Regions from separate parts of the Sphingomonas chlorellae genome, predicted to be linked through region 1. Evidence: predicted binding sites of a transcription regulator. Region 1 holds the regulator's gene; each other region holds the start of a gene.
What was found. Region 1 encodes LexA, which represses DNA repair genes until DNA is damaged. Its sites were predicted from a motif close to GTTCCNCNCTTGTTCT; they were not measured.

Region 2: the regulator LexA is predicted to act here: its motif matches at 7,889-7,904, upstream of ACT3CF_RS00315 (MmcB family DNA repair protein).
Region 3: the regulator LexA is predicted to act here: its motif matches at 4,497-4,512, upstream of ACT3CF_RS10665 (DNA recombination protein RmuC).

The regions. Positions count from the first base shown of each region.
Region 1 is NZ_JBQXXM010000003.1:7,425-17,481, reverse strand. Features, by position in the region: gene trpD (anthranilate phosphoribosyltransferase) at 1-509, shown strand, start outside; gene trpC (indole-3-glycerol phosphate synthase TrpC) at 506-1,276, shown strand; gene ACT3CF_RS08845 (PilZ domain-containing protein) at 1,379-2,335, shown strand; gene lexA (transcriptional repressor LexA) at 2,427-3,116, shown strand; gene ACT3CF_RS08835 (ComEC/Rec2 family competence protein) at 3,110-5,263, opposite strand; gene gltX (glutamate--tRNA ligase) at 5,343-6,770, shown strand; gene ACT3CF_RS08825 (citrate synthase) at 6,797-8,080, shown strand; gene blaOXA (class D beta-lactamase) at 8,284-9,105, shown strand; gene ACT3CF_RS08815 (sensor histidine kinase) at 9,122-10,057, opposite strand, start outside.
Region 2 is NZ_JBQXXM010000001.1:62,882-72,938, reverse strand. Features, by position in the region: gene ACT3CF_RS00365 (GFA family protein) at 1-34, opposite strand, end outside; gene sucC (ADP-forming succinate--CoA ligase subunit beta) at 31-1,230, opposite strand; gene ACT3CF_RS00355 (hypothetical protein) at 1,438-1,719, opposite strand; gene ACT3CF_RS00350 (sterol desaturase family protein) at 1,772-2,269, shown strand; gene msrB (peptide-methionine (R)-S-oxide reductase MsrB) at 2,302-2,721, shown strand; gene ACT3CF_RS00340 (transglycosylase domain-containing protein) at 2,781-4,934, shown strand; gene ACT3CF_RS00335 (M48 family metallopeptidase) at 4,954-5,643, opposite strand; gene ACT3CF_RS00330 (YcgN family cysteine cluster protein) at 5,640-6,074, opposite strand; gene ACT3CF_RS00325 (SCO family protein) at 6,071-6,658, opposite strand; gene ACT3CF_RS00320 (ankyrin repeat domain-containing protein) at 6,730-7,332, shown strand; gene ACT3CF_RS00315 (MmcB family DNA repair protein) at 7,383-7,877, opposite strand; gene ACT3CF_RS00310 (cell wall hydrolase) at 7,992-8,651, opposite strand; gene ACT3CF_RS00305 (DUF1491 family protein) at 8,820-9,161, opposite strand; gene ACT3CF_RS00300 (PaaI family thioesterase) at 9,158-9,634, opposite strand; gene ACT3CF_RS00295 (PTS sugar transporter subunit IIA) at 9,621-10,057, opposite strand, start outside.
Region 3 is NZ_JBQXXM010000003.1:398,793-408,849, forward strand. Features, by position in the region: gene rapZ (RNase adapter RapZ) at 107-1,030, shown strand; gene ACT3CF_RS10645 (PTS sugar transporter subunit IIA) at 1,047-1,454, shown strand; gene ACT3CF_RS10650 (HPr family phosphocarrier protein) at 1,451-1,723, shown strand; gene ACT3CF_RS10655 (TrmH family RNA methyltransferase) at 1,920-2,726, shown strand; gene ACT3CF_RS10660 (hypothetical protein) at 2,749-2,937, opposite strand; gene ACT3CF_RS10665 (DNA recombination protein RmuC) at 3,010-4,482, opposite strand; gene ACT3CF_RS10670 (formate--tetrahydrofolate ligase) at 4,666-6,330, shown strand; gene ACT3CF_RS10675 (hypothetical protein) at 6,702-7,592, opposite strand; gene def (peptide deformylase) at 8,129-8,653, opposite strand; gene recR (recombination mediator RecR) at 8,721-9,317, opposite strand; gene fmt (methionyl-tRNA formyltransferase) at 9,372-10,057, shown strand, end outside.

The DNA.
Region 1 (10,057 bases):
TCCGCCGCAAGATCGCACGCCGCACGATCTTCAACCTGATGGGGCCGCTCGCCAACCCGGCGCACGTCACGCGCCAGCTGATCGGGATCGCGCGACCCGACTATGCGCCGATCTATGCCGAGGCGCTCGCGCAGCTCGGCACCGAATGCGCGGCGGTGATTTCGGGCGAGGAAGGGCTCGACGAGCTTTCGACCGAGGGGGTGAGCATCGCGGTCAATGTCGGCACCGCGACGCTGCCCGGCCGGATCGTTCCCGAGGATGCCGGATTGCCGCGCCATCCGCTCGCCGCGATCCGCGGCGGCGACCCCGCGTACAACGCACTCGCGCTGCGCCGGCTGTTGCAGGGCGAGCATGGCGCGTATCGCGACGCGGTGCTGCTCAACGCCGCCGCCGCGCTGATGATCGGCGGCGCGGCCGACACGCTGACCGACGGCGCCGCGCGCGCCGCCGAGGCGATCGACAAGGGCCTTGCCAACCGGCTGCTCGACTGCTGGATCGATTTCGTATGACGACGATGCTCGACACCATTCTGGAGACCAAGCGCCGCGAGGTCGCCGAACGCCGGCGCGCGCCGCGCGAATACCCCGCCCCCACCGCGCCGCGCGGGTTCAAGGCCGCGCTCGACGCCAGGGTGGCGGCGGGCGGGTTCGGGCTGATCGCCGAGATCAAGAAGGCGAGCCCGTCCAAGGGGCTGATCCGCGCCGATTTCGATCCGCCCGCGCATGCCCGCGCCTATGCCGAGGGCGGTGCGGCGTGCCTGTCGGTGCTGACCGACCATGATTATTTCCAGGGACATGAGGACTATCTGATCGCCGCCCGCGCGGCCTGCCCGCTGCCGGTGCTGCGCAAGGACTTCATGGTCGATCCCTGGCAGGTGGGCGAGGCGCGCGCGATGGGGGCCGACGCGATCCTGATCATCGTCGCCGCGCTCGACGACGGGCAGATGGCGGAGATCGAGGCCGCGGCGATCGAGGCGGGCATGGACGCGCTGATCGAAGTGCACGATGCAGCCGAGCTCGAGCGGGCATTGCGGCTCAAGTCGCGCCTGATCGGGGTGAACAACCGCAATCTCAAGGACTTCAGCGTCGATCTTCGTCGCACCTATGAACTGGTTCGGCTCGCGCCGGCGGGATGCACCTTTGTCGCCGAGAGCGGGCTGACATCGCGTGCCGACCTCGACGCGATGGCGGCGCATGACGTGCGTTGCTTCCTGATCGGCGAGGCATTGATGCGCCAGCCCGACGTCGCGGCGGCCACGCGGGCGCTGATCGGCTGAGGCGCCTGCGCGGTGCGGTAGGGAATCCACAACCATCCGTCTTAACCGCGCCTTCAGCAACGCGGTCCAGAGTCCGGCACGGGCGCTGGGATTAGACCAAGAATGTACCAGTTACTGGGATCGGCAACGCTGTTTTCGCTGCTGCCCGACATCCATTCCTCGACCGACCTCCCCGATCCGGCGGCGTGCGATTTCGAATCGGCGGCGATCGAACTGGCCGAGGACGAGCATGGCTGTGCGGTGCTGTGTCTGGGCGCGCACGCCGCGACGCTGAGCCTGCCCGCCGCCGAGGCGCTGGCCGCCGCGCCCGAGGCGACGCTGCGGCTGGCGACCGGCGAACGCATCGCCGGACGGATCGAACCCGGCGACAACGCGCGCGCGCTGTTCCGTTATGCCGAGCCGATCGACGTGGTGGGCGTGCTCGCGCGGACGCTTGCCGCGCTTCCCGCCGACCGCCGGCGGATGCCGCGCGTCGCGATCTGGCACAAGGCGACGCTCCGGTGCGGCGACGACACCGATTTCGTGCTGGTGCGCAACATCTCGCAGCGCGGCGTGGGCATCGAGACGAGCCGCCCGCTGGCCGAGGCCGACAATGTGCAACTGCTGCTCGACGCGCTGACGCCGCTGAGCGGCACGGTGCGGTGGGTGAACGGCCGCCATGCCGGGCTGGCGCTCGACGACGAGATCGGCTGGCAGACGCTGATGCCGTGGCTCCGCGCGCTGCCGAAGCACAGCCAGCCGGCCGCGCCGGTCGACGGCGCCGAGGCAGGGGCGATCATGCCCGACCTGCGCGCGATCCGCATCGACCTGCCCGTCCGGCTGCGGCGCGGCGTGCAGTGGTGGAACGCGCGCGCACGATCGCTGACGCGCAACCTGGTCGAGCTCGAGACGCGCGCCGGCTGTGCGCCGGGCACGAACCTGTGGGTGTCGTTGCCGGGCATCGGCGGCGGCCCCGCCAATGTGATCGACGCAGCCCCCGACCGGCTGCTCTGCGCGTTCCGCCTGCCGCTTCCCGAACGCGCGATGGGGCTGGCGCGGGGGCATCTGAGCCACGACTGACCCGAGACGACGCGCGAACACGCGGCATCGCTTGACAGCGCACGGGAACATTGCGTAAACGTTCCTCGTCTGTTCTGGACGGAGGACCTGGATGCTCACGCGCAAGCAGCACGAGCTCATCTGCTTCATTGCCGATCGACTGGCCGAGACCGGGGTTTCGCCCTCGTTCGAGGAGATGAAGGATGCGCTCGACCTCAAGTCGAAGTCGGGGGTGCACCGGCTGATCAGCGCGCTGGAAGAGCGGCAGTTCATCCGGCGCCTGCCCAACCGCGCCCGCGCGCTGGAAGTGCTGCGGATGCCCGAGCGTCCCGAGGCACGGAAGGGCCATGGCAGCGCCCGCGCCGCCGCGGCGTCTCCTGCGCCTGCGCCCGCCGCACCCGAGCCGCCGCGCGCCGCCAACGACGTCATCGAGATCCCGCTGCACGGGCGGATCGCGGCGGGTACGCCGATCGAGGCGCTCGAAGGCTCGTCGATGCTGCCGGTTCCCGCGGCGCTGCTGGGCGCGGGCGATCATTATGCACTCGAGGTATCGGGTGACTCGATGGTCGAAGCGGGGATTCTCGACGGCGATTATGCGCTGATCCGTCGTACCGAAGTCGCGCGCGACGGCGAGATCGTGGTGGCGCTGATCGACGACAGCGAGGCGACGCTCAAATATTTCCGTCACGAGGGCGCGATGATCCGGCTCGACCCGGCGAACCGTGCCTATGACGCGCAGCGCTATCGCCCCGATCAGGTGCGCGTTCAGGGCCGGCTGGCCGGGCTGCTCCGCCGCTACTGAGGCTGGGGCGCCCCCGGCCGCCGGTGTGCGCGGGCCTGGGGCGCGACTTCGGCCGGAAGCACACGCAGCGGGCGTTCCCACGGATGCCCGGCGCCGGTGCGGACGGTGGCAAGGCGTGCCGGAAAGCGGATCGCCACCCCGCCCGTCCGCGCCAGCAGCGGGCGATCGAGCCGAAGCCAGCGCGGCACGCATCCGCGCGGCAGGGCGCGGTCGCTGACGACGAGGTCCGCCGCGGCGCAGAGCGGCAGCAGCTGCTCCCGCGCGATCGGATAGGGGCTTCGCGTCGCGACCACGCGCCAGCGCCCGTCCGGACGAACGATATCGACGACGCACAGATCGGGGCTGCACCGCGCCTCCGGCAACGGATCGAACGCATCGAGTGCGTCGAAGGGCGGTGGGCTGCCCGCGCTTTCGCCGAGCATCGTGCGGACATAATCGCCCGCACGCTCCCGCAGCAGCCGCACCGAACCATCGGCGGCACGCAGGGCGACGTGGCGGCCGTCGCCGGTGACGATGAGGTCGGGCGGCGGCGTGGCGACGGCCCAGAGCGCTCCGGCAAGGATCGGCGCCGCGCCCAGCAGGCGCAATCGTGTCCGCCACAGCGCGAGCCACAACCCGCCCGCGACGATCAGCGCGAATGCCCCGCCCGGCATGGCGGGAAGGCTGGCGTTGGCGCCGGGCGCTGCGGCGACGAGATGCGCGAGCCCGAGCAGCAGGCCAAGCGCCCTGCCCGCCACCCACCAAAGCGGCGCCCCCAGCCCGGCCAGATCGAGGAGCAGCGCCAGCGCCTCGACGGGCATGATGACGAAGGTGGTCAGCGGGATCGCGACAAGGTTGGCGACCGATCCGTAGAGCCCGCTGCGATGGAAATGGAACAGCGCGATCGGCGTCAGCGCCAGTTCGACGACGATGCCGGTGACGAGCAGCCCGGCGAGCGCACGCCCCCAGCCGGCAAGCCGCCCCTCGTCGCGTGCGGCGAACCAGCGTTCGATGCGGGGCGATTCGTGGAGCGCGACGATCGCGGCGACGGCCGCAAAGCTGAGCTGGAAGCTGGCGCCGACCAGCGAGGCGGGTGCGACGAGCAGCACCACCACCGCGCCGGCCGCAACCAGGCGCAGCGTCATCGCCTCACGCCCCAGCACAAGCGCCAGCAACACGAGCAACGCCGCGACGCACGACCGCAGCGTGGGCACCTGCGCGCCGGTGAGCCAGGTATAGCCGATCGCGGCGGCGGCACCGGCAAGCGCCGCGACCAGCGGCAGGCGGACGCGCAGCGCAAGGCCGGGCACGAGCACGAGCAGGCGGAGCGCGATCGTCATCGCCGCGGCGGTGACCGCGCTGACATGAAGGCCGCTCACCGAAAGCAGATGCGCGAGCCCCGAACGGCGCATCGCCTCGGCATCTTCGGCGGCGATCGCCCCTTCATCGCCGGTCGCCAGCGCCGCGGCGATCCCCCCGGCGCTGCCGGGCAGCCGGTCGAGAATGTGCGCGGTGAGCGCGGCGCGCAACCCCGGCCCCTGCGCGGGGGACGCGACGACGAGCACCGGCGGATCGAGCGCCCGCCCGACCGCCCCCAGTCCGTCGAACCAGGCCGCGCGCGCAAAGTCATAGGCACCGGGCACCGCCGGCCCCGGCGGCGGCATCAGCCGCGCGCGCAGGGCGATACGGCTCCCCGCGACGATGCCCGCCCCCATATCGGCAGCCGCGACATTGACGCGCACGCGCGGCGGCAGGTCGCCCCGCCCGACCGGCGCGAGCGTCAGGCGGACGAGATCGCGGGCGACGAGCGACTCGACGCGTTCGACCCGCGCCTCGAACCGCACGATCGCGGGGCGGGCGAGCACCGGGGCGGCGACCCATTCGGCGCGCGTCCAGGCGAGCAGGCATCCGGCGGCGGCGAGCAGCGCGCCGACTCCGACCAGCCGCGACAGGCGTCCCCCGCGCGGAAGGAGTGCCGCCGCCAGCGCTAGCGCCGCCATCGCCGCGAGAAATCCGCACCACCGCGCAGAATCGGGCAGGACGAACCAGGCGAGCACGCCCGCGCCGAGCACGACGGGTATCCACAGAACGATCTGGTCGCGCTCGCCGTCGAGCCAATGCTCGACGCGCGCCGCCGCCCGCTGGCAAACGTCGCGGACCCTCCCCATTTGTAGGGACGGGAACCCCGTGCTAGGGGCCTCGGCGGCTGATCTGGCCATCGAATAACCAGTCTGGGAGCATGCGCGGTTGAGCGCAACATCTGAAAGCGGCGCCCGGCGCGTCGTCACCCGTTTCGCACCTTCGCCGACGGGTTTCCTCCACATCGGCGGTGCGCGCACCGCGTTGTTCAACCTGCTTTACGCACGCCATCATGGCGGCAGCTTCGTGCTGCGCATCGAGGATACCGACCGCGTCCGATCGACGCAGCCGGCGATCGACGCCATCCTGGACGGGATGAAGTGGCTGGGCCTCGAATGGGACGGCGAGCCCGTCTATCAGTTCGCGCGCGCCGCTCGCCATGCCGAAGTCGCGCACGAACTGCTCGCGCGCGGGCACGCCTACAAGTGCTTCGCGACGCCCGAGGAGCTCGAGGCGATGCGCGAGGAGCAGAAGGCGAAGAAGCTGCCGCTGCGCTATGACGGCCGCTGGCGCGACCGCGATCCGTCCGAGGCGCCCGCCGGCGCGCCGTTCGTGATCCGGCTGAAGGCGCCGCGCGAGGGCGCCGTGACGATCGTCGACGAGGTCCAGGGGCCGGTGACGGTCAACAACGCCGAACTCGACGATTTCGTGCTGCTGCGTTCGGACGGGACGCCGACCTATATGCTCGCGGTCGTCGTCGACGATCACGACATGGGCGTGACGCACGTCATCCGCGGCGACGACCATCTGAACAACGCCTTCCGCCAGCTCGCGCTGATCCGTGCGATGGGCTGGCCCGAGCCCGTCTATGCGCACATCCCGCTGATCCACGGTGCGGACGGCGCCAAGCTGTCGAAGCGGCACGGCGCGCTGGGCGTCGATGCGTATCGCGATTCGCTGGGGATCCTGCCCGAAGCGCTGTCGAACTATCTGCTGCGACTCGGCTGGGGCTATGGCGACCACGAGATCATCAGCCGCGAGCAGGCGATCGAATGGTTCGAGCTGTCGGGCGTCGGAAAATCACCATCGCGGTTCGATTTGAAGAAGCTGGAGAACCTGAACGGTCATTACATCCGCGAGGCCGACGACGCGCGGCTCGCGGCGCTGATCGCGCCGCGGCTGCCGGTCACGCTCGACGACTCGCAGCGCGATCTTCTGCGCCGCAGCATGGGTGTATTGAAGCCGCGTGCCGCGAATCTCGTGGAACTCGCCGAGGGCGCGATGTTTCTGTTTCGCACTCGCCCACTGGGATTGGACGAAGATGCCCAGGCTCTGCTAGGGCCGGAGGCACGCACGCTCCTGACCCGTGTTCATACGGCGCTTGACGCGCTCGTAAGCTGGGATACGGAGGCGATTGAAGCAGCGGTACGCACCGTTGCCGAGGATGCGGGTGTCAAGCTCGGGGCCGCAGCGCAACCTTTGCGGGCGGCGTTAACCGGACGGCGCACTTCGCCCGGTATCTTCGACGTCCTTGCGCTGCTGGGACGGGACGAGAGCCTGGCCCGCATCGCTGACCAGATGACCAAGCCCGACTGAACCCGGGCAAGATAGGGACAATGAGTATGAGCGACACCGCAAAATTGCAGGTAGCGGGCAAGGACGGCGACTATCCGGTCCTGACCGGCAGCGTCGGCCCCAGCGTCGTCGACATCCGCAAGCTCTACGCCCAGACGGGCATGTTCACCTACGACCCCGGCTTCACCTCGACCGCTTCGTGCGAGTCGGGCCTGACCTATATCGATGGTGACGAGGGCGTGCTGCTCCACCGCGGCTATCCGATCGGGCAGCTGGCCGAGCATTCGAGCTTCATGGAAGTTTCGTACCTGCTGCTCAACGGCGAGCTGCCGAGCCAGGACGAGCTGAAGAAGTTCACCCACACGATCAGCCGCCACACGATGCTGCACGAGCAGCTCGCGACCTTCTATCGCGGTTTCCGCCGCGACGCGCACCCGATGGCGGTGATGTGCGGCGTCGTCGGCGCGCTTTCGGCCTTCTATCACGACTCGACCGACATCACCGATCCGCACCAGCGGATGGTCGCCAGCCACCGACTGATCGCAAAGATGCCGACGATCGCGGCGATGGCGTACAAGTATTCGGTGGGTCAGCCGTTCCTCTATCCGAAGAACGACCTGAGCTATACCGGCAACTTCCTGCGCATGACCTTTGGCGTTCCGGCCGAGGAATATGAAGTGAACCCGGTTGTCGAGCGCGCGCTCGACCGCATCTTCATTCTTCATGCCGATCACGAGCAGAATGCGTCGACTTCGACCGTTCGTCTTGCCGGTTCGTCGGGCGCCAATCCGTTTGCGTGCATCGCGGCGGGCATCGCCTGCCTGTGGGGCCCGGCGCATGGCGGCGCGAACGAGGCCGCGCTCAACATGCTGCGCGAAATCGGCCGTCCGGAGCGCATCCCCGAGTTCATCGCACGCGCCAAGGACAAGAACGATCCGTTCCGCCTGATGGGCTTTGGCCACCGCGTCTACAAGAACTACGACCCGCGCGCGACGGTGATGCAGAAGACCGTCCGTGAAGTTTTCGACGCGCTGAAGGTTTCGGACCCCGTGTTCGAAGTCGCCCTGCAGCTCGAGGAAATGGCGCTGAAGGACGATTACTTCGTCGAGAAGAAGCTGTTCCCGAACGTCGACTTCTATTCGGGCGTCATCCTGTCGGCGATCGGCTTCCCGACGACGATGTTCACCGCGCTGTTTGCTCTTGCCCGCACCGTGGGCTGGGTCGCGCAGTGGAACGAGATGATCTCGGACCCCGCCCAGAAGATCGGTCGTCCGCGTCAGCTCTACACCGGCCCGACGCAGCGCGATTACGTGCCGCTGAGCCAGCGCTGATCGCCCGATCGCGTTCGATCCAGGGGGCGTCGCCGGGAGGACCGGCGGCGCCCCTTGCCGTTTGGGCGCCCCAATGCCCGGCGGATCGGCGCAATCGCCCCCGCTTTCACGGCCGTTCGGCGCCCTTCCCCGTCGTTCGGGCGCAAAAGGGGCGACGAATCGCGCCATTCGCAGGCACGCGATGACATGGTAGGAAATCGCGCATGTTCGACCGCCGCCAGACGCTCCGCCTGATCGCGCTGGGCGCCCCCGCGACGCTGATCGCGCGCCCCGCCGCCGCCCGCCCGCGCACGATCGAGGCGTGCGTCGTCGCCGATGCGGCGAGCGGACGGATCATCGCGCGGACGGGTGCCGCCGCGACGCGCTTTGCCCCCTGTTCGACCTTCAAGCTGCCGCTGGCACTGATGGGGTTCGACGCCGGGCTGCTGACCGACGCGCACCATCCGGCATGGCCCTATGATGCCGCGCGCTTTCCCGACGCGCGCGACACCGACCGGACGACCACCGACCCGACGCGGTGGCTGGCCGAGTCGGTGGTGTGGTATTCGCAGGCGCTGACGCAGCGGCTGGGGATGGCGCGGTTCCAGCGTTATGTCGACGCGTTCGGCTATGGCAACCGCGACCTGCGCGGCACGCCGGGGCGCGGCGACGGGCTGACGCGCGCCTGGCTGAGCAGTTCGTTGCAGATCTCGCCCGACGAGCAGCTCGGCTTTGTCCGGGCGATGCTCGCGCACCGGCTCGTCGGGGAAAAGGCGCACGCGGCGGTCGAGGCGATCACGCCGCGGTTCGACGCCCCCGGCGGCTGGAGCGTCCACGGCAAGACCGGATCGGGATGGCTGCAGGACGCGCGCCGCACGCCGCGACGCGACACGCCGCTCGGCTGGTTCGTCGGCTGGGCCGAAAAGGACGGGCGACGGCTGGCCTTTGCCCGGATGATCGCGGGCGCGGCGATCGGCAGCGGCTATGGCGGGCCGGTCGCGCGCGACCGGTTGCTGGCGGAAATCGGGACGATCGCGCGGCGCTGAGCCGCCGCCCCGCCGGTCAGTCGCGCCAGGGCAGCGTGAAGACGAAGCGCGCGCCCATTCCCGGCGCGCTGTCGACGAGCAGGTCGCCCCCCATCGCCCGCGCGAGTCGCCGCGCGATATAGAGGCCGAGCCCGCTGCCGCCGGGTTCGCTGGGATCGACGCGGCCGAACTTTTCGAAGATGCGTTCCTGATCCTCGGGCGCGATGCCCTTGCCCTGATCGGCGACGATCACGCAGGCGACATCGCCCTCGCGCTCGAGCCGGATCCACACCATCCCGCCCGGCGGCGAATAGCGCACGGCATTGCCGATCAGGTTGACGAGCACCTGGAGCGCGCGGCGGAACTCGCCCGTGGCGGGCAGGCTTTCCTCGGCCGCGGGACGGTCGATCCGCACGTTCGACTGGGCGGCGCGCACCGCGAGCAGCCCCGCCGCGCGGCGCGCGACATCGGCAAGGTCGACGGGTTCGGGGTCGATCGTGAAATCGGGACGCTCGATCGCCTGGAGGTCGACCAGATCCTCGACAAGACCGAGCAGATGGCGCCCGGCATTGGCGATGTCGGTCGCATATTCGGCATAGTCGGCGCGCAACGGCCCCTCGGTCTGCGCACCGATGCTGTCGGCATTGGCGATGATGCGGCTGAGCGGCCCGCGCAACGCACGGTCGAGCCGCTGGCTGAACGAGTCGGGAAAGCCGCCGAAGGGCTCGCTGGCGGCGGGTACGGGCAGATCGACACGATCGGCGGCGCCGCCCGCGGGTTCGAGCATGTGCGTCGCGCCGACAAAGCCCGCGAACCGGCCCGACGGATCGGTGCGCGGCGTCGCTTCGAGCCGGACCATGCGGCCGGTGCCGCGCAGTTCGGCACGCTGGCCGTCGAAACGCGCGAGCGCGGCGACCGCGCTGAGGATCGGCAGGTTGCCGGCATCGTCCTGTTCGAGGCTGAACAGCCGGGT
Region 2 (10,057 bases), on a different contig from region 1:
CCGTCTCGACAACCGGGGCGGCCACGTCGCTCACGCCGCCTTCTTGACCTCCGCCACGATCTTCTTCGCAGCATCGCCCAGGTCGTTGGCCGGGACGATCGGCAGGCCCGAATTGGCCAGGATGTCCTTGCCCTGCTGGACGTTGGTTCCTTCGAGGCGAACCACCAGCGGCACCGAGAGGTTCACTTCCTTGGCGGCCGCGACGATGCCCTCGGCAATGATGTCGCAGCGCATGATTCCGCCGAAGATGTTGACGAGGATGCCCTCGACCGCGGGATCGCTGAGGATGATCTTGAACGCCGCCGTCACCTTCTCCTTGCTCGCGCCGCCGCCGACGTCGAGGAAGTTGGCGGGGAAGGCGCCGTTGAGCTTGATGATGTCCATCGTCGCCATGGCCAGGCCCGCGCCGTTGACCATGCAGCCGATGTTGCCGTCGAGCTTGATGTAGGCGAGGTCGTACTTCGACGCCTCGAGTTCCATCGGATCCTCTTCGGTCTCGTCGCGCAGTTCCATCAGATCCTTGTGGCGGAACATCGCGTTCGAATCGAAGCCGACCTTGGCGTCGAGCACCATCAGCTTGCCCTGCTCGGTGACCGCGAGCGGGTTGATCTCGATCTGCGACGCGTCGGTGCCGAGGAACGCGTCATAGAGCTTCGACGCGACGTTGGCCGCCTGCTTGGCAAGGTCGCCCGTCAGTTCGAGCGCGGCGGCAACCGCACGGCCATGGTGCGGCATGAAGCCCGTCGCCGGGTCGATGTCGATCGTGTGGATCTTTTCCGGCGTGTCGTGCGCGACGGTCTCGATGTCCATGCCGCCCTCGGTCGAGGCGACCATCGAGATACGCCCGGTAGCGCGGTTCACGAGCAGCGCGAGATAATATTCCTTCGCGATGTCGACGCCGTCGGTGATGTAGAGGCGGTTGACCTGCTTGCCGGCCTCACCCGTCTGAACCGTGACGAGCGTGTTGCCCAGCATCTCGGACGCGTGCTGGCGCACTTCGTCGGCGGTCTTGGCGAGACGGACGCCGCCCTTGGCATCGGCAGGCAGTTCCTTGAACTTGCCCTTGCCGCGGCCGCCGGCGTGGATCTGTGCCTTGACGACATAGAGCGGCCCGGGAAGCTTGGCCGAAGCGGCCACGGCCTCGTCGACGCTCAGCGCCGCAAAGCCGGCAGGCACCGGCACGCCGAACTTGGCGAGCAATTCCTTGGCCTGATATTCGTGAATGTTCATCGCTGAGGCGCCCTTCGCTTGCGAATATCGGTAATGTGGAGCCTGCCTAAAGCACAGGCGCAGGCGCGAATCCACCCCCGCGAAACTGCCGAGCCCCGGCGGAGCCGAATCGGCTCTGCCCGCAGGCGCCGCGATGTGCGGCGCCACGCGAGTCCTGACGGTATCGTTTACATGGCGGCGGCCGGCCCAGGACCGCGAATCAGCGCGTCAGCGATCGAGCCCGGTCGCGCACACGGCCGCCGCACTGGTCGTGACGCTCAGGATTTCCGGGTCGCCGAGCGCCCGCACACGATGAAGGAACTGCGAAACCGATTCGGACTTCGACGCGCGCGGCAGGTCGGCAAGGCGCAGCAGCTGCTTGAGCGACAGCCGGTCGGCCATCCGTTCGGCCATGCATCCCGCCAGCGGCCGCGGCAGCCCGGCGTTGACCAGCCCCGAGCGCAATCGCGCCTCGGGCACGGCGCAGCCCGAAAGCAAAAACGCCGCCATGAGGAATATTCCGACTCTCGTCCGCATCGCCGCGGCTCGCTATAGCGAAGCCATGCACCCTGCAATCGGATTCCTGCTGTTCGCCGCCACCGTCGCCGGGATGGAGGGCTTTGCCTATGCCGCGCATCGCTGGGTGATGCACGGGCCGGGCTGGTTCCTGCACAAGAGCCACCACCGCCCGCGCACCGGCCCGTTCGAACTCAACGATCTTTATGCGGCCATCTTTGCGGTGCCGTCCTTCATTCTGCTGCTCGGGGGGGTGCAGCTCGGCTGGTGGCCCGGTTTCACGTGGATCGGTGCCGGCATCGCCGCCTATGGCGCGATTTATTTCGGTTTCCACGACGTGATCGTGCACCGCCGCATCCACCATCGTTATGTCCCGCGCTCGCGCTACATGAAGCGGATCGTCCAGGCGCACCGGCTGCACCACGCGATCGAAAGCAAGGAGGGCACGGTCAGCTTCGGTTTCCTGTGGGCGCCGCGCCCGGAGGTGCTCAAGGCCCAGCTCCGCCGCTCTCCGGGCACGCCGCGCCGCGCCAACGCGGATTGACGCGCGCGCCCGCCGGGCACACATGAAAGAGCATGGAACCGCTGAACCTTTCCGAGTCCGAGTGGCGCAAGCGGCTGACTCCCGAGCAATTCCATGTCCTGCGTCAGGCGGGCACCGAACGCGCCTTTTCGGGCCACTTCACCGACAACAAGGCCGATGGCGTCTATCGTTGCGCCGGATGCCAGCTCGAACTGTTCGACAGCACCGAGAAATATGATTCGGGATCGGGCTGGCCGAGCTTCACCAGCCCCGTCGCGGCAGATCATGTCACCGAACATGCCGACAACAGCCACGGCATGCGCCGCGTCGAGGTGCGATGCGCGCGCTGCGACGGCCATCTGGGGCATTTGTTCCCCGATGGGCCGCCCCCCACCGGGCTGCGCTATTGCATCAATTCGGTCTCGCTCGATTTTCGTTCACGCAACGGCAACACGGGCAGCGCTACGCGATAGGGCGTTTGCGGCTGCAATCCTTGTGAGCCGCGCCATTAGGGCTTAATCCACCCAACCCGATGCGCCTGAAATCGAACAAGACACCGCGCGGCGCCAGACCGCGCCCTCCCGGCCGCTGGAAGCGGATCGCCCTGTGGACGCTGGGCACGGGCGGCGCGCTGGCGCTGATCGCGCTCGTTGCGCTGATCGTCGCCGTCTATTCGACGCGCGCGACGCTCCCAAGCTATGACGAACTCAAATCGTCGCCCAACGGACAGATGATCCGCGTCCATGCTGCCGACGGCACCGTGCTCGTCTCGCTCGGGCCGAGCTATGGCGAATGGATCAAGTACGATCAGATCCCGCAGGTGATGAAGGACGCGATCGTCGCGGTCGAGGACCGGCGTTTCGAGCATCATTGGGGCGTCGATCCCTGGGGACTGGCGCGCGCGGTGCGCATCGGCATCGCCAATCGCGGATCGGGCAAGCGGCTGCAGGGCGCATCGACGATCACGCAGCAGGTGGCGCGCACGATCTTCCTGTCGAACAAATATGATTTCGGCCGCAAGATGCGCGAGGCGATGCTGGCGCTGGCACTCGAACGCAAGTTCAGCAAGCAGCAGATTCTCGAACTCTATCTGAACAAGGTCTATTTCGGCGGCGGCGCGTATGGCATCGACGCGGCGAGCCGCAAGTTCTTCGGCCATCCCGCGACCAACCTTACGCTGGCCGAGGCCGCGGTGATCGCCGGCCTCGTCAAGGCGCCGTCGCATTACTCGCCGACCGCCGATGCCGAGGCCGCCGTGGGCCGCGCGAGCGTCGTGCTCAGCGTCATGGCCGAGACCGGCAAGATCAGCCAGGCGACCGCCGCGTCGACCGATCCGCACAGCGTCCGCATCGCCCCCGAGCCCAAGCAGAACAGCGTGCGCTACTTCACCGACTGGGCGCTGCCGCAGCTCGAGGTGCTGATCGACGAGAGCGAAGCCCCGCTCGAGGTGTGGACGACGCTCGATCTCAACATGCAGCGCGCGGCCGACGACGCGATCCGCGCCAATGCGCCCGACGGCGCGCAAGGGGCGCTTGTCAGCCTCGATCGCGACGGCGCGGTTCGCGCGATGGTCGGCGGCAAGGATTATGTCGCGTCGATCTACAACCGCGCGACGCAGGCCGAACGCCAGCCGGGTTCGGCGTTCAAGCTGTTCGTCTATCTCGCCGCGCTGGAGGCGGGGCATAAGGTCGACGACGTCGTGGTCGACGAGCCGGTTTCGATCAACGGCTGGAGCCCGCGCAACAGCTCGGGCCGTAATTCGGGCGAGATGACGCTGCGCACCGCCTTTGCCTATTCGATCAACACCGTCGCGGCAAAGCTGGGCCAGGAAGTCGGCTTCGCGACGGTGGCCAGCATGGCCCGGCGGTTCGGCATCACCACGCCGATCAACACCCAGCCGGCGATGGTCCTCGGCACCTCGAACGTCCGGCTGATCGACATGACGCGCGCCTTCGCCTCGGTGTCGCAAAAGGGCGTGGCAGTGACCCCCTATGGCATCACGCGGGTCACCGCGAACGGCAACGTCATCTATCAGCACGAGGTCGATACCAGCCACGTCCTCGTCGCCCCCTATGTCGCGGCGCAGATGACCGACCTGTTGCAGACCGCAGTCAACACCGGCACCGGCCGCGCCGCGCAGATCGGACGTCCGGTCGCGGGCAAGACGGGGACGACCACGTCGAACAAGGACGGCTGGTTCCTCGGCTTTTCGAGCGGGCTGACGACGGGCGTGTGGATGGGCCGCGACGATGCGCGGATGGTCCCCGGCCTTCAGGGCGGCACCGCCCCGGCGCGTGCCTTTGCCGCCTTCATGCGCAAGGCGGTCGCCAACCGTCCGGTGGAGGCGTTCGAGACGCAGGTGACGCTGCCCGAATGGCAGCTCGAGCCCGAGGACAATGCCTATTTCACGCCCGACAATGGCGCGATGGTCGATCCCGACGGCAATCCGCTGCCCGAAGGGCCGATGCCCGCGCGCCCGCCGCTCGACGCGCCGCCTCCGCCGGGCGGCCAGCAGAACGACGACCGGCTCGATCAGGCTTGGATCGACCGGATGACCGGCCGCGCGCCCCCGCAACCCAACCGTTCGCCGCAGGCCGGCCGCCCGGCCGGGCGCGATGCGACGCGGACGCCGCCCGCCGATCGCGGCCAGGCCAATCCGCGCGAGGGCGACGGCGACGGGTTCTGACCCGCACCGTCGCGCGCGTTCATTCGCTTGGGTCGTGAGCCTGGGCGCCGACCCAGTGCAACGCGCTGCCATGGCGACGCAGCCATGCCCGCGCCGGCGCCGGATCGGCTTCGAGCAGCGTCGCCACCAGCCGATGGAATGCCGGTGCGTGGTTCATATGGACCCGGTGCGCCACTTCGTGCGCGACCGTTGCCTGGCGGACGAAATCGGGCGCGAGGATCAGTCGCCAGCTATAGCGGATCGCTCCCGACGAAGCGCAGCTTCCCCAGCGCCCGCGCGGATCGCCGACCGATACGCGTGTTACCGAAACCCCAAGCCTTTCGGCAAACGCTGCCGTCTCGGCGCTGAGCAGATCGAGCGCTTGCGCGCGCAGCCATCGTTCGATCCGGCGCCCCACGCCGTCGCGCGGACCGCCGACGCGGAGCATCGCGCCATCGAGCGCCGGCGCCCTCGACGCCGCTTCGTCCCAGGCAATCGTCACCGACCGCCCGCGAAAGGGAAAGCTGCCCCCTGGCACCAACGGCGTGGCACCGGGAAGCCGCGCCTGCTGGGCCGCGATCCATTCGCGCTGCGCCTCGACCCAGCGAAGCGCATGCGGCAGCGAGGCGCGCGGCGGCAGGGTCAGGCGAACCCGCCCGTCGCGCGGATCGACGGTCAGACGCAGCCGGCGGGCGCGCGCGCTGCGCACGACCTCCACCGGCACCGTCAAAGCGGTCGGTCCACCAGATGATGTTCGAAATCGCCCGCGTCATCCTCGGAGATCGTCCAGCCGCGGGTCGACTGGCCGGCGGCGTGCACCGCCTCGGGATCGCCACAAACCAGATAGTGCCATTCGGGCAACGGCTCGCCTGCAGCGCGAAGGCGGTACGCACAGGTCGACGGCAGCCATTCGATCGAATGGACGTTGCGTGCATTCAGCCGCACGCATTCGGAAACAAAGGCGTGGCGATGGCGATAATTGCTGCACCGGCCCATCCGGCGATCGAGCAGGCGGCACGCCACGTTGGTCGCGAGCAGCTCGCCCGTATCCTCGTCCTCGAGCTTATGGACACAGCATTTGCCGCACCCGTCGCACAGCGCCTCCCATTGCGCGCGATCGAGCTTCTCCAGCGGCGTGTTTTCCCAGAAACGCTCGCTCATCGCGCCCAGTGCCGGACCTGATCGGCGATCGCCCGCCCGTCCTGATCGAGCGGCAGCGACGCGATCGGTTCGCCCTGCGGTCCCATCAGGAACGCGACCGCGACATGATCGACCAGATAGCCGCCGCCGGGACCGGGCGGCTGTTTCTTGTAATAAACCGCATAACGGCGCGCGACATCCGCCACGGCCTGCGGGCTGCCCGTCAGCCCGACGACGCCGGGATGGAAATTCGCGACGAACTGGCGCAGCGCCGCGGGCGTATCGCGCTCGGGATCGACGCTGATGAAAATCGGCACGACGCGCTTGGCGATGCCCGGCGCCTCCTTGTCGAGCAGCCGCATCGCCTGGCCGATCTTCTGCATGTCGGTCGGGCACACATCGGGGCAATAGGTGTAGCCGAAATAGACGATGCGATAGCGGCCGTTGAAATCGGTATCGCGCACCGTCCGGCCATTCTGGTCGGTGAGCACGAACGGACCGCCGATATGCGCTCCCGTCAGCGGCGGCTTGCTTTCACCGCCGCCGCAGGCGGCGAGCGGCGCGGCGAGCAACGCCGCGGCGACCAGGCGAGACATGCTATTCATGGTGCCGCCCCAGATGATCTGTTAGACCCCCGGTTGCAAGAACGGGTCCGAGCAAAAGGTTCAATTGCGTCATGCTGTTTCGTGCTTCCTGCGCCGCCATCGCCGCTGCCCTGATGCTGGGCGCCGTCCCCGCGGCCGCGCAACAATTTTCCGATAGCTATGAGTTTCTGGAGGCGATCCGCAAGGCGGACGGCGCCAAGGTCAACAAATATCTGCAGGACAAGGGGCTGCGGATCGTCAACACGCGCGACCGCGAGAGCGGCGAGGGCGCGATCCACATCGTCACGCGGCGCGAGGATCTGCTGTACCTGCGCGTGGTGCTTCAGCAGGACGAGGTCAACGTGAACCTTCAGGACCGGCGCGGCAACACCGCGCTGCTGCTCGCTGCCGACCGCGGCTGGAGCGAGGGGGTCGACACGCTGGTCAAGTACGGCGCCAATGTGAACCTGCCCAATGCCGCCGGCGAGACGCCGCTGATCCGCGCGGTGCAGGCACATGACGAACGCGTCGTCGCCGCGCTGCTCAAGGCCGGCGCCGATCCCGACCGCGCCGATTTCCTGACGGGCAAGTCGGCACGCGACTATGCCCGCGACAATGCGCGCTACCCCGGCGTGGTCAAGCTGCTCAACGATGCGCCCAAGGCAGCGAAGGGCGCGGCGGGACCGCGGCTCTAAGCGTGTGGCCGGCGTCGTGTCCGGCCTCCCCGGACACGGCGCTTGAACGGCTAGAATCCAACCCCGGCGTCGGGATCGACATGCTGAATCACCCGGCGCGCGGCGCGGCGGGCGAACGACAGCGTGCATTTGCGCCGCGCAGCCGAGCCCAGCGGCACCGTCGCCGCCTCGCGCATCACCGCCGCGTCATAGCGGTCGGCAACGATCAGCCCCGCCCGTTCGGGCAACAGCCCCGGCTGTTCGAACGGACGAAGATCGAATCCTCCGGGCACCGCCCAGAAGAAGCGGTCGCAATAGGGCAGATATTCGGGCCATTTGGCGTCGCCGAGCAGGTCGGCACGCGACACCTTGATCTCGACGATGACGATATTGCCGCGCGCATCGATCGCCATCAGGTCGGCGCGACGGCCATTCTCGAGCGGGACTTCGGCCAGGGCCACGCAGTCGTGGCGAAGCAGCATCCGGCACACGCCGCGGACGACATCGGGCGCCTGCATGCCCATCGGCGACGGCGCCGCCGTCTCTGCGTCAACCTCGATCGACATGCGCGCGGCATAGAACATTCATGGAACAAACAAAAGCCCCGACGCATCGCATCGGGGCTATCACAGTCTTGTGCACATTTTAGCGCTCCTCGGTCCGGCCGAGGACGGACGCGATCAGCGATAGAAAATGTGGTTGCCGACGGTCGCGACCCGGTCGCGGTTGAAGCCGCCGCCGCGCGCATAACGCGCATGAAAATAGAGCGCTTCGTTGGCCGGGCTTTCCCACAGATCCTTCTGCGCGACCTGCGCCACTGCCAGTGCACGGCGCCACTGGGCGTTGGCCGGCGGCGAGGGCAGGCGGCCGCCGCGCACGAACGAGAACTGGCCCGGCTGCGCGAGCACGCCGCACACCGTGGTCGGGAACCGGCCCGAGCGCGTGCGGTTCAGCAGCACTTCGGCAACCGCCAGCTGGCCCGCGAGCGGTTCACCCTTGGCCTCAAAATAGATGCCGGTGGCAAGGCAACGGAGTTCGCTGTCGGATTCGGCCGGAACGACCTGCGCTTCGACGGCCGCGAGCAGCGTCTCGTAATCCTGGTCTTCCTGGAGCGCCGCCTGGGGTAGCGGCTGGACAATTTCGCCGTCCTTACGGACCAGCTGGGCTGCCTGGGGCAGCGCGGGAACCACATGGTGTTCCTGGACGTTGACGCTCTGAACCTGTGCAGCCTGGCCATTGGCCGGCTCGGCGGGCGTCCCGTCGAGCGTTGCGGCGTTGGCTAGAGCCGCAAAGCAAAAGGTCAGCACCGCGAAACCCGCGGCGCGGAAGCGCAACTTCATACAAGACTTTGACTGTGCGGTTGGTGCACGGCCGCCCCCTGATCATCGTCCGATGATCCCCTCTGGGCCGCCGGGCCTCCCCCCGACTGCGTAACCGATCGACTTCACACCCCGGTCGGCACAACGCGATTGAACGTCATCGGCCTTTTCCCGATCGGCGCGCGACCGTCAACCGAATGTCATCGTTTCAGCGGCGAACCGTTCGGCGCCTGCGATATCCAGTTCGACGACCCACAGGTCGGGATCGCGGCTTCGCCGGCGGCGCCAATAGTCGGTCGCATCGGCATCGTCGGCGAGCGTATCCGGTCCGGTGGGCCGAAGCCCGCTGGCGCCGTCTGGCCCCAGACCACGCTCGAAAAACCGCGGATTCTGGCCTTTTTCCAGGCAAAGGAAGAGGACGGCACCCGATGTTGCGTCACCGCGGGCAAGGATTGCGGCGTTGCCGCCCGCCGCGGCGACCCGGCGGATCACCGCGCTGACCAGCAGCCCGGCGGCAGGACGCGGATTCATTCTGCAGCCGGCGCTGCCGTCGCATAGCCGGGCAGCGTCGCCAGCGGGATTCGCGATCGCATGAAGGTGCCGGTGCCCCGCGCAACCTCCTCGCCCTCGGCGTCGATCAGGCGCGCTTCGGCAACGAAAACGCGCCGCTGGCCGCTCACCCACCGCCCTTCGGCAATGATCGGCCCCTCGCTGAGCGGCCGCGTGAACAGCAGGTTGAACTGCGTCGTCAGCAGGAAACGATCGGTGACGAGGCTGTTGGCGGCGTAAAAGGCCGCGTCGTCGAGCATCTTGAAATAGGCGGTGCCGTGGACCGCGCCACCGGCATGGAAGAAGCGCCGGTCGACCGCAAAGCGGATCCGCGCAAGGCCGCTTTCGGGAATCTCGAGCACCGATTCGAACAGCCGGTTGATCGGCGCGGCGGCATAGAGCGATTCGAGCGCGCGGAAATGGGCGGCCGCGCCAAAGGGTTCAGGCTGCGTCACGCGCCTCCACCCCGGTCAACAGCGCGAACAGCGCATCGGGCGAGCCCGCGCCGCGCAGCTTTGCCGCGAAGGCGCGATCGCGCAGCCGACGCGATACGCTGGCAAGCGCCTTGAGATGGTCCGAGCCCGCGTCGGCGGGCGACATCAGCATGAACACCAGGTCGACGGGCAATTCGTCGACCGCCCCGAAATCGACCGGTTGCGCCAGCCGGGCAAAAACGCCGACGACATGGTCGAGCCCCGCCAAACGGCCGTGCGGAATCGCGATTCCTGCGCCGAATCCGGTCGATCCCAGCTTTTCACGCTCGGTCAGCGTATCGCACACCGCACGTGCGTCGAGCCCCCAAGCGCGTTCGGCCGCAGCGCCGAGTTGCTGGAACAGGGCCTTCTTGCTGGTCGCACCCAGATCGGCGAGCACCGATT
Region 3 (10,057 bases), 390 kb from region 1:
TGGCGGGGCTTGACGCGCGCGCGCCCATCCGAAAGGAACCGGCGCGCACGCGCTGCGGCGCCCGCGCCGGGCGGTGGCAGCGCAGCCGTATCAAGGGCTTTCGCAAATGACCGAACTCCGTTCGCCCAAGCGCATCCTGCTCGTCACCGGCATGTCGGGCGCGGGCAAGTCGACGGTGTTGCGCACGCTTGAGGATCTCGGCTGGGAGGTGGTCGACAATCTCCCGCTGCTGCTCCTCAACCGCCTGCTCGCGACCGAGCCGGGGCATGTCGAAAGCGACGATCAGCGCCCGCTGGCGATCGGCATCGGCGTCCAGACGCGCGGCTTCGACGCCGAACGCATCGTTCAGCGCATCAAGAAGCTCAACGAGGATGACGAGGTCGAGATCAGCACGCTCTTCCTCGAATGCTCGGGCGCCGAACTGCGCCGCCGCTATGCCGAAACGCGCCGCCGCCACCCGCTGGCGCTCGATCGCCCGGCGACCGACGGGATCGCGCGCGAACGCGAACTGCTCACGCCGCTGCGCCACTGGGCCAACCGGCTGATCGACACGACGCGGCTGTCGTCGAACGAGCTGGTGCAACAGGTGCGCGCCGCCTTTTCGGGCGAGCGGCTGGGGCGGACCGTGCTCACCATCGCCTCGTTCGGCTATTCGCGCGGCGTCCCGCGCGACGTCGACATCGTCCTCGACATGCGCTTCCTGCGCAATCCGCACTGGGTGCCCGAACTGCGCCCCGGGACGGGCCAGGACGCCGGCGTATCCGCCTATATCGAGGCCGATCCGGCCTATGACGAGGCGATGGAGCGGATCGAATCGCTGCTCCTGCTGCTCATCCCCCGCTATCAGGCAGAGGGGAAGTCCTATGTCACGATCGCGTTCGGCTGCACCGGGGGGCGCCACCGCTCCGTGCATGTTGCGGAGCGGGTCGCCCGCAGGTTGCGCGAAGCGGGTTTTTCGCCCACGGTGACGCACCGCGATATGCAGACTGCGCCACAGGACTCGCTGGAGGGGGCGCCGGTGACGAAATGAAGGGGCGGAGTTGGGAATGATCGGTCTGGTACTCGTGACGCACGGACGGCTCGCCGAGGAGTTCGTCGTCGCGATGGAACATGTGGTGGGCAAGCAGGAACGGATCGAACCGATCTGCATCGGCCCCGATGACGACATGGAGGGGCGCCGCGCCGACATCGCCGCCGCGATCCGCGCCGTCGACGAGGGCGAGGGCGTGATCGTGCTCAGCGACCTGTTCGGCGGCACGCCGTCGAACCTCGCCATCTCGCTGATGGAGGCGGGCCGGATCGAGGTGATCGCCGGCATCAACCTGCCGATGCTGATCCGCCTGGGCAGCGCGCGCAAGACGATGAAGGTCACCGAAGCGGTCGCCGCCGCGCGCGATGCGGGCCGCAAATACATCACCATCGCCTCCGAAGTGCTCGGCGAGGCCGCCGCGTGACGCGCGTCAGCCGGACGGTCACGATCGTCAACCGCCGGGGGCTTCACGCGCGCGCCAGCATGGCCTTCGTCACGCTCGCGAGCAGCCAGCCGGTCGAGCTCGTCGTCGAAAAGGACGGCGCGACCGCAACGGGAACCTCGATCCTCGATCTGATGATGCTCGGCGCTGCCAAGGGCGACGCGATCACGATCAGCGCCGAGGGCGACGGCGCCGATGCCGCGGTCGCCGCGCTGGTCGAACTGGTCGAATCGCGCTTCGGCGAGGATTGAGCGCCGCCGTCGCGCGCCGCGCCGCGCGACCCGTGCGATCTGCCCGCCCTGCCCATCCTGCCAGGTACTGACCGGCCCTGCCGACACGCGCCGTTGCTGGTCGATGCTGGTCGATCACCGTTGCCGCCGGCACGCGCGGCCGGACGTATGCGACCCGGCGCTTCCGCCGCGCGCCGCGTGCCGCTAAGGACGCGCGATGCCTCGCGAGATCACAGCCTTTTCGAATCCCCTCATCAAGCGCATCCGCAGCCTGCGCGACAAGAAGCACCGTCGTGCCGAGGGACTCTTCCTTGCCGAGGGGCTGCGCATCCTCACCGAAGCGCGCGAGGCGGGGCGGATTCCCGAATATCTCTTCTATTCGGGCGACAGCGCGCGCCATCCGCTCGTCGTCGCGCTCGTCGCCGCGACCGAGGCGGCCGGCGGCGAGGCGGTCGAGACCAATGCCGACATCCTCTCCAAGCTGTCGGGCAAGGACAATCCGGGCGCGGTCGTCGGCGTCTATCGCGAATTCGCGGTGCCGCTCGATTCGCTCGATCGCACCGCCGCGCCGATCTGGCTCGTCGCCGAACGGCTGCGCGATCCGGGCAATCTCGGCACGATCCTGCGCACCGGCGATGCCGTCGGCGCGGGCGGGCTGATCCTGATCGACGATTGCGTCGATCCCTTTTCGGTCGAGGCGGTACGCGCCAGCATGGGCGCGCTCTTCACCGTCCCCGTCGCCCGCACCAACTGGGCCGAATTCGCGACCTGGCTGCGCAGCGGCCCCGGCCAGCTCGTCGGCCTCAGCCTCGATACCGATCACGACTATCAGGCGCCGCGCTACGCCGCCCCGACCTTCCTGCTCACCGGCAACGAAGCGCAGGGGATGCCCGATTTCATGGCCGCGGCGTGCGACCTGCTCGTCAAGATCCCGATGCTCGGCAAGGCCGACAGCCTCAACGCCGCGGTCGCAACGGCGGTGATGGCCTATGAGGTGCTCAACCAGCAGCGCCGCGCGCGCTGACGCCGCACGCGCCGCGCCCCGCTCACCCGCCGAGCAGCCACCGGATCAGGTCGACCGCGCTCGTGAGGCTGATCGGCGCGAGCATCGCCAGCACGGCATCGAACAGCAGCACGCCGATCATCACGCGTTCGCGCCGCGTCGGCGGCGGGGTTCGCCGCGGCGCGGCGGGCGGCTCGCGGGGCGGCCAGACGCGGTTCTCGTCAAGAAACATCCAAGGCGCAGCCTCGCGCACGACGCCGCGTTCCTGCAACTGCCCCTTGGGCCGTGCCCGGCGGCTCGCCGGTTACTCGGCCGCGCGCGCGCCGCTGTCCTCGGCGGCCTCGCCCTCGCCGTCCACCGCGCCCGCGTCGGCGTCCGCAGCCGGTGCCTGTGCCTGTGCCTGTGCCGATGCCGGTGCGGGCAGTTCGGCGGTCGGCGCGCGCGCCACGACGTCGACGCTCTCGATCGCCTCCAGCGACGCGGTGCCCGTCTCGATGTTGAGCGCCTGGAACCGGCGCGCCGAAACCATCACGCGGCCCTCGAAGCTCGCGACGAACTTGTTGTAATTCTCGACCGCGCTGTTCAGCCCGCCGCCGACGCGCTTCAGGTGGCCCGCCGCCGTCGCCAGCCGTTCGTACATTTCCTTGCCCAGCTTGCCGACCTCGCGCGCGTCCTCGGTCAGCTTCTGCTGGCGCCACATCGCCGCGACCGTGCGGGCGAGCGGCAGGAACGCAGACGGCCCGGCGATGATCACGCGGTTGCGCGCCGCGCGTTCCCATAGCTCCATGTCGATCTCGAGCGCGCTCGACAGGAAATTGTCGCCCGGAATGTACATGATGACGAAGTCGGGCGCCTTTTCGAACTGCGCCCAATAGGCCTTGCGCGACAGCGCCTCGGCATGGTTGCGCACCGCGCGCGCGTGCGCCACCAGCGCGGTCTGGCGATCCTCGGCATTGGTCGCCTCGGCCGCCTGAAGATAGGCATCGAGCACGCACTTCACGTCGACGATCAGTTGCTGGTCGCCCGGCAACCGGATGATGAAGTCGGGGCGCAGCGCCCCGTCCTCGGTCGCCACCGAAACCTCGGCGGCAAAGTCGACATGCCCCGAAAGCCCCGCCAGCTCGATCAGGTTGCGGAACTGCTGCTCGCCCCAGCGGCCGCGCGTCTTGGGCGCCGCGCGCAGCGCGTTGACCAGCTTGGCGGTCTCGGTCCGCGTCTCGCCCAGCCCCGCCTTGACGTCGGCGATCGCCTCCTTCAGCGCGCCATAGCTGTCGGCCCGGTCGCGCTCGACGCGCTGCAGGCCCTCCTCATAGCGCTTGAGCGTCGATTCGACCGGCTGGAGCAGCGCCTTCAGCTTGGCCTCGTTCTTCTCGCCCGCCTGGTTGAACCGCGCCTCGGCGCGTTCGAGGAACGTCTTCTGCGTCTCGCCCAGCATCGTCTGCGCCAGCTCGCGGAAATGCCCCGCCATCACCTCGCGCGCATTCTTGAACTCGGTCAGCCGGTCCTCGAACGCGTCGGCCTTGGCGCGCAGTTCGGTGAGCTGGAGCCGCGCCACGTCGCGCTCGTCGCGCAGCACCGCGATCTGCTCGCGCAGCCCCGGCACCTCGCTCGCGCGTTCCTCGGCCAGCACCAGATCGCCGATCGCCGCCTTGAACTCGGCCTCGCGCCGGTCGCGCTCGTCCCGCAACTCGGCCGTCCGCCGCGACGCGAGCACCCAGCCGAGCGCCAGCCCGACGAGCAGGGCAACCACCACCGAAACGATAACAGCCAGTTCCAAAACGCGAACTCCCAAGAACGAAGGGCGAACCTATCCGCCCGGCCCATCGCGCACAAGGCGCAACCGCCGCGCGCGCCGCCCGTCCGGGCGGATGTCCACAGCAAAATCGCAGACTCCCGCCGCCCCCTGTCCCGGCGATCGGGGTTGCAGCCCGCGCCCGCGCCGATATGGGATCGGGGCACCATGCTGTCCGACATCGAAATCGCCCGCGCCGCGACGCTCCGCCCGATCCAGGCCATCGCCGATCAGCTCGACATCCCCGAAAGCGCGGTCGAGCCCTATGGCCGCTACAAGGCGAAGGTCGATCATCGCTGGCTCGGCGGCCATGCGCCCACGCGCGGGCGGCTGATCCTCGTCACCGCGATCAACCCCACCCCGGCGGGCGAGGGCAAGACGACCACCTCGGTGGGCCTCGCCGACGCGCTGCGCCGCACCGGGCGCCGCACCGTGCTGTGCCTGCGCGAGCCCTCGCTCGGCCCCTGTTTCGGGGTCAAGGGCGGCGCCGCGGGCGGCGGCCATGCCCAGCTCGTGCCGATGGAGGACATCAACCTCCACTTCACCGGCGATTTCCACGCGATCACCAGCGCGCACAACCTGCTCGCCGCGATGATCGACAACCATATCCACTGGGGCAACACGCTCGACATCGACGTCCGCCGCATCCGCTGGCGCCGCGTGCTCGACATGAACGATCGTGCGCTGCGCGGCATCGTCCAGTCGCTCGGCGGCCCCGCCAACGGCTATCCGCGCGAATCGGGCTTCGACATCACCGTCGCGTCCGAAGTCATGGCGATCCTCTGCCTCGCGCGCGATCTCGAGGATCTCGAACAGCGCCTCGGCCGCATCGTCGTCGCGCGCACGCGCGGCGGCGGCTTCGTCACCGCGCGCGACCTCAAGGCCGACGGCGCGATGGCGGTGCTGCTCAAGGACGCGATCAACCCCAATCTGGTCCAGACGCTCGAAGGCACACCCGCCTTCGTCCATGGCGGCCCCTTCGCCAACATCGCGCATGGCTGCAACTCGGTGATCGCGACGCGCGCCGGTCTCTCGCTCGGCGACTATGTCGTGACCGAGGCGGGGTTCGGCGCCGATCTCGGCGCGGAAAAGTTCTTCGACATCAAGTGCCGCCAGGCGGGCCTCGCGCCGTCGGCGGCGGTCGTCGTCGCCACCGTCCGCGCGCTCAAGATGAACGGCGGCGTCGCGCGCGCCGATCTGGCCGCGCCCGATGTCGATGCGGTGACGCGCGGCGGCGTCAACCTCGCGCGCCATCTCGAAAACATCGCGGCGTTCGGCGTCCCCGCGGTCGTCGCGATCAACCGCTTCCCGACCGACAGCGACGCCGAGCTCGACGCGATCCGCGCGATCGCCGCCGAACGCGGCGTCACCGCGATCGTGTGCACGCACTGGGCCGATGGCGGCGCGGGGGCGCTCGCGCTCGCCGAGCATGTCGCCGCGCTCGCCGACGCCCCGTCGCGCTTCGCCCCGCTCTATGCCGACGACCTGCCGCTCCTCGCCAAGATCGAGGCGGTGGCGACGCGCATCTACCGCGCCGCCGCGGTCCGCGCCGAACCGGCGGTCGTGGCCCAGCTCGAACGCTGGCAGGCGGCGGGCTTCGGCGACCTCCCGGTGTGCATGGCCAAGACGCAATACAGCTTCTCGACCGACCCCGCCGCGCTCGGTGCGCCCGAGGGGCACATCGTCCCCGTGCGCGAGGTCCGGCTGGCCGCGGGCGCGGGCTTCGTCGTGGCGATCTGCGGCGACATCATGACGATGCCCGGCCTCCCCCGCACCCCCGCCGCCGAGGCAATCCACATCGACGCGCAAGGCCACATCCAGGGCCTCTTCTAACCTCCATTCCTCCCCGACCCCGCCGGAGAGCGGAACCACCGACCACCGACCTGCGGCAGACCCGCACGCCGCCAACCGCGGAAACCCCCACCCCCATTCCTCCCCGGCCCCGCCGGGGAGGGGGACCGCCGGCCAACGGCCGGTGGTGGAGGGGCCGCGCCGCCAGGCGCGGAAAACGCCAAGAGCCGTCCCCCAATCCTCCCCGGCCCCGCCGGGGAGGGGGACCGCCGGCCAGCGGCCGGTGGTGGAGGGGCCGCGCCGCAAGGCGCGGAAAACGCCCGCATTCCTCCCGCCCCACCCGAGCGCGGAAACCCCCGACCCCCACCCGTGACGAATGCCCACACCGCCCGGCGCGCGAAACCCGCTCCCGTTCAGCCCGCCTCGCCCGCCCCCGCGCGAATCCGGTCGGCCTGGGGCAACCGGTCGAGGTCGAAACGCTTCCACCAGCCATGCGACACGATCGCGCGGCACAGGGCGCGCCAGAACGCCGTCTCGCCCGGGACCGGCCGCTGCTCGCCGTCGCGCGGCCATGTCCGGTCGAGCAGCGCCCGCGCCGCATCGGCATGCCCCGCGAGCATCAGTTCGCCGAGCGCCTGCACCGCCAGCGGCGTGCCCATCCGCGCCTCGGGCGGAAACAGGCGCCCGTCCGCATAGGCGTCGTCGCGCCACCGCGCGAACTCCTCGGCAAGGGCCAGTTCCCGGAACGCCCGTTCCTCCTGCCCCAGCCGCCGCGCCGTCAGCACCGCGCGATCGACGGCGAAGTCGCCGTCCACCCACCGCACCGGCAACGGGATCATCGTCACGCCGGCGTGCGGGGCGCCGTTGAAATACTCGATGTCGAAGAAGATCCGGATCGCGGGCGCACCATGGACATCGCGGACGGTCGCGGCGTCGATCCGCTCGCCGCGCAACGTGCGGACCGTCAACCGCGGGCCGAAGCGCACCGCGATCAGCGCACCGTCGCCGCCCGATCCCCCGTTGTCGCCCATCACCAGCACATCGGGCGCATGCCGCCCCGCATGGCCGTGCCACAGCATCTTCACCGACATGAAGCCGTCGCCCAGCCGCACGACGCGCCCGCCGTCATGCGCCTCCACCGCGCGGCACCATTCGTCGACGTCGCCGCCCGGCGGACAGGGCACGACCACGATCGACGCCGCCCCCCGCTGCCAGATCACCCCCAGCGGCTGCGGCCCCGCCCAGGCGGGCGTCGCGAGCCCCAGCCACCCCAGCACCAACGCACCCGCCAACGCCAACCGCATCAACCATCCCCTCGAATCGCCGCCGCCAGCTTAGCGTTGGAAAAGCGCCCGAATCATGGCCCACCCCCAATCCTCCCCGGCCCCGCCGGGGAGGGGGACCGCCGGCCAGCGGCCGGTGGTGGAGGGGCCGCGCCGCCAGGCGCGGAAAACGCCCCCCAGTCCTCCCGACCCTACCAGAGCGGGGAAACCACCGCCCCCCACCTGCAGCGGCCCCGCACGCCGCCAACCGCGGAAAACCCACCCCATTCCTCCCCGGCCCCGCCGGGGAGGGGGACCACCGGCCAGCGGCCGGTGGTGGAGGGGCCGCGCCGCAAGGCGCGGAAAACGCCCCCAGTCCTCCCGACCCCGCCGGAGAGCGGAACCACCGCCCCCACCTGCGGCCGACCCGCAAACCGCCAACCGCGAAAACGTCCGACGAAAAAGCGGCGCCGGAGCCCCTGCCCCGACGCCGCCCGTCAAAACCGTCTCGAACCCCGCGCCCCCGCCATGCCGTCGCCCCCGCCATGGGGGCCAACCGGCCGACGGCGCGGCCGCGCTCAGGCCGCCTTGCGCGCCTTGGCGAGCTTCTTCAGGATCATCTCGCGCTTCAGCCGCGACAGATGGTCGATGAACACGATGCCCTCCAGATGGTCCATCTCGTGCTGGATGCACGTCGCCAGCAGCCCCTCGAACAGTTCCTCGTGGCGCTCGCCCTTCTCGTCGAGCCAGCGCACGCGGCAGCGCGCGGGCCGCTCGACATCGGCGAACTGGTCGGGAACCGACAGGCAGCCCTCGTTATAGACCGACAGCTCGTCGGACGGGTCGAGGATCTCGGGATTGATGAACACGCGCGGCTGGCGGATCGGCTTGCCGTCCTCGTCTTCCTCTTCCTGCAGGTCCATCACGACGATCCGCTTCGCCACGCCCACCTGGATCGCGGCCAGCCCGATGCCGGGGGCGTCGTACATCGTGTCGAACATGTCGGCGATCAGCGCGCGCACCGAATCGTCCACCGTCTCGACGGGGGCGGAAACGGCGCGCAGCCGGGGATCGGGAACCTCTACGATCGGAAGAATTGCCATGCCCGGGGATCTAGGGTGCGGGTCGGCAAGGGTCAATGCAGGGCGGTGCCGGATCGCCGTGCGCGCGTCACGCCACCGGCCGCCGCGCGCGCAGCGCCTGCGCCAGCGTGCCCTCGTCGAGATAATCGAGCTCGCCGCCCACCGGCAGCCCGTGCGCAAGCTGGGTGATCCGCACCGGATAACGCTCCAGCCGCTCGGCCAGGTAATGCGCGGTCGTCTGCCCCTCCAGCGTCGCGTTCATCGCCAGCACCACCTCGTCGACCCCGCCGTCGGCGACGCGCGCGATCAGCGAATCGATGCGCAGATCCTCGGGCCGCACGCCCTCCAGCGCCGAAAGCCGCCCGCCCAGCACATGGAAGCGCCCCGGAAACAGCCGCGCGCGATCGAGCGCCCACAGGTCGGCGACTTCCTCGACGACGCACAGCGACCGGGGATCGCGACGCGGATCGGCGCAGATCGAACACGGATCCGACGTGTCGACATTGCCGCAGCGCGAACAGGTCGCCAGCCGCGCGCTCACCGCCTCCAGCGCCGTCAGCAGCGGCTCGAGCGCGGTCTCGCGCTTCTTGAGCAGGTGCAGCACCGCGCGGCGCGCCGAACGCGGGCCAAGGCCGGGCAAGCGGGAGAGCGCCTGGGTCAGCGCGTCGATTTCGGGCGATGCCATGCCGCACGACATAGGGGCTTGCGCCCGGCCCTGCCAAGCGGTTGAGGGGGAAGCATGCGGATCATCTTCATGGGCACCCCCGATTTCGCCGTCCCCGTGCTCGATGCGCTTGCCGGCGCGGGGCATTCGGTCATCGCGGCGTACAGCCAGCCGCCGCGCCGCGCCGGTCGCGGCAAGGCGCTCACCCCTTCGCCCGTCCATGCGCGGGCCGAGGCGCTCGGCATTCCCGTCCACACGCCGCTCACGCTGCGCGACGCCGATGCCCAGGCCGCCTTCGCCGCGCTCGACGCCGATGTCGCGGTGGTCGCGGCCTATGGCCTCATCCTGCCGCGCGCGGTGCTCGACGCGCCGCGGCTCGGCTGCCTCAACGTCCATGCCTCGCTGCTCCCGCGCTGGCGCGGCGCGGCGCCGATCCAGCGGGCGATCCTCGCTGGCGATGCGACCACCGGCGTCGGGATCATGCAGATGGAGGCCGGGCTCGATACCGGCCCCGTCCGGCTCGAGGGGCGCACGCCGGTCGACGGCAAGACCGCGGGCGAGCTCACCGCCGAGCTGAGCGCGCTCGGCGCGGCGCTGATGCTGCGCGTGCTCGCCGATCCCGACGGCCATCCGCCGGTCGCCCAGCCCGAGGCGGGCGTGACCTATGCGCCCAAGATCGACAAGGCCGAGGCGCGGCTCGACTTCACCGCCGATGCCCCCGCGGTCGAGCGTCAGGTGCGCGCGTTCAACCCCGCGCCCGG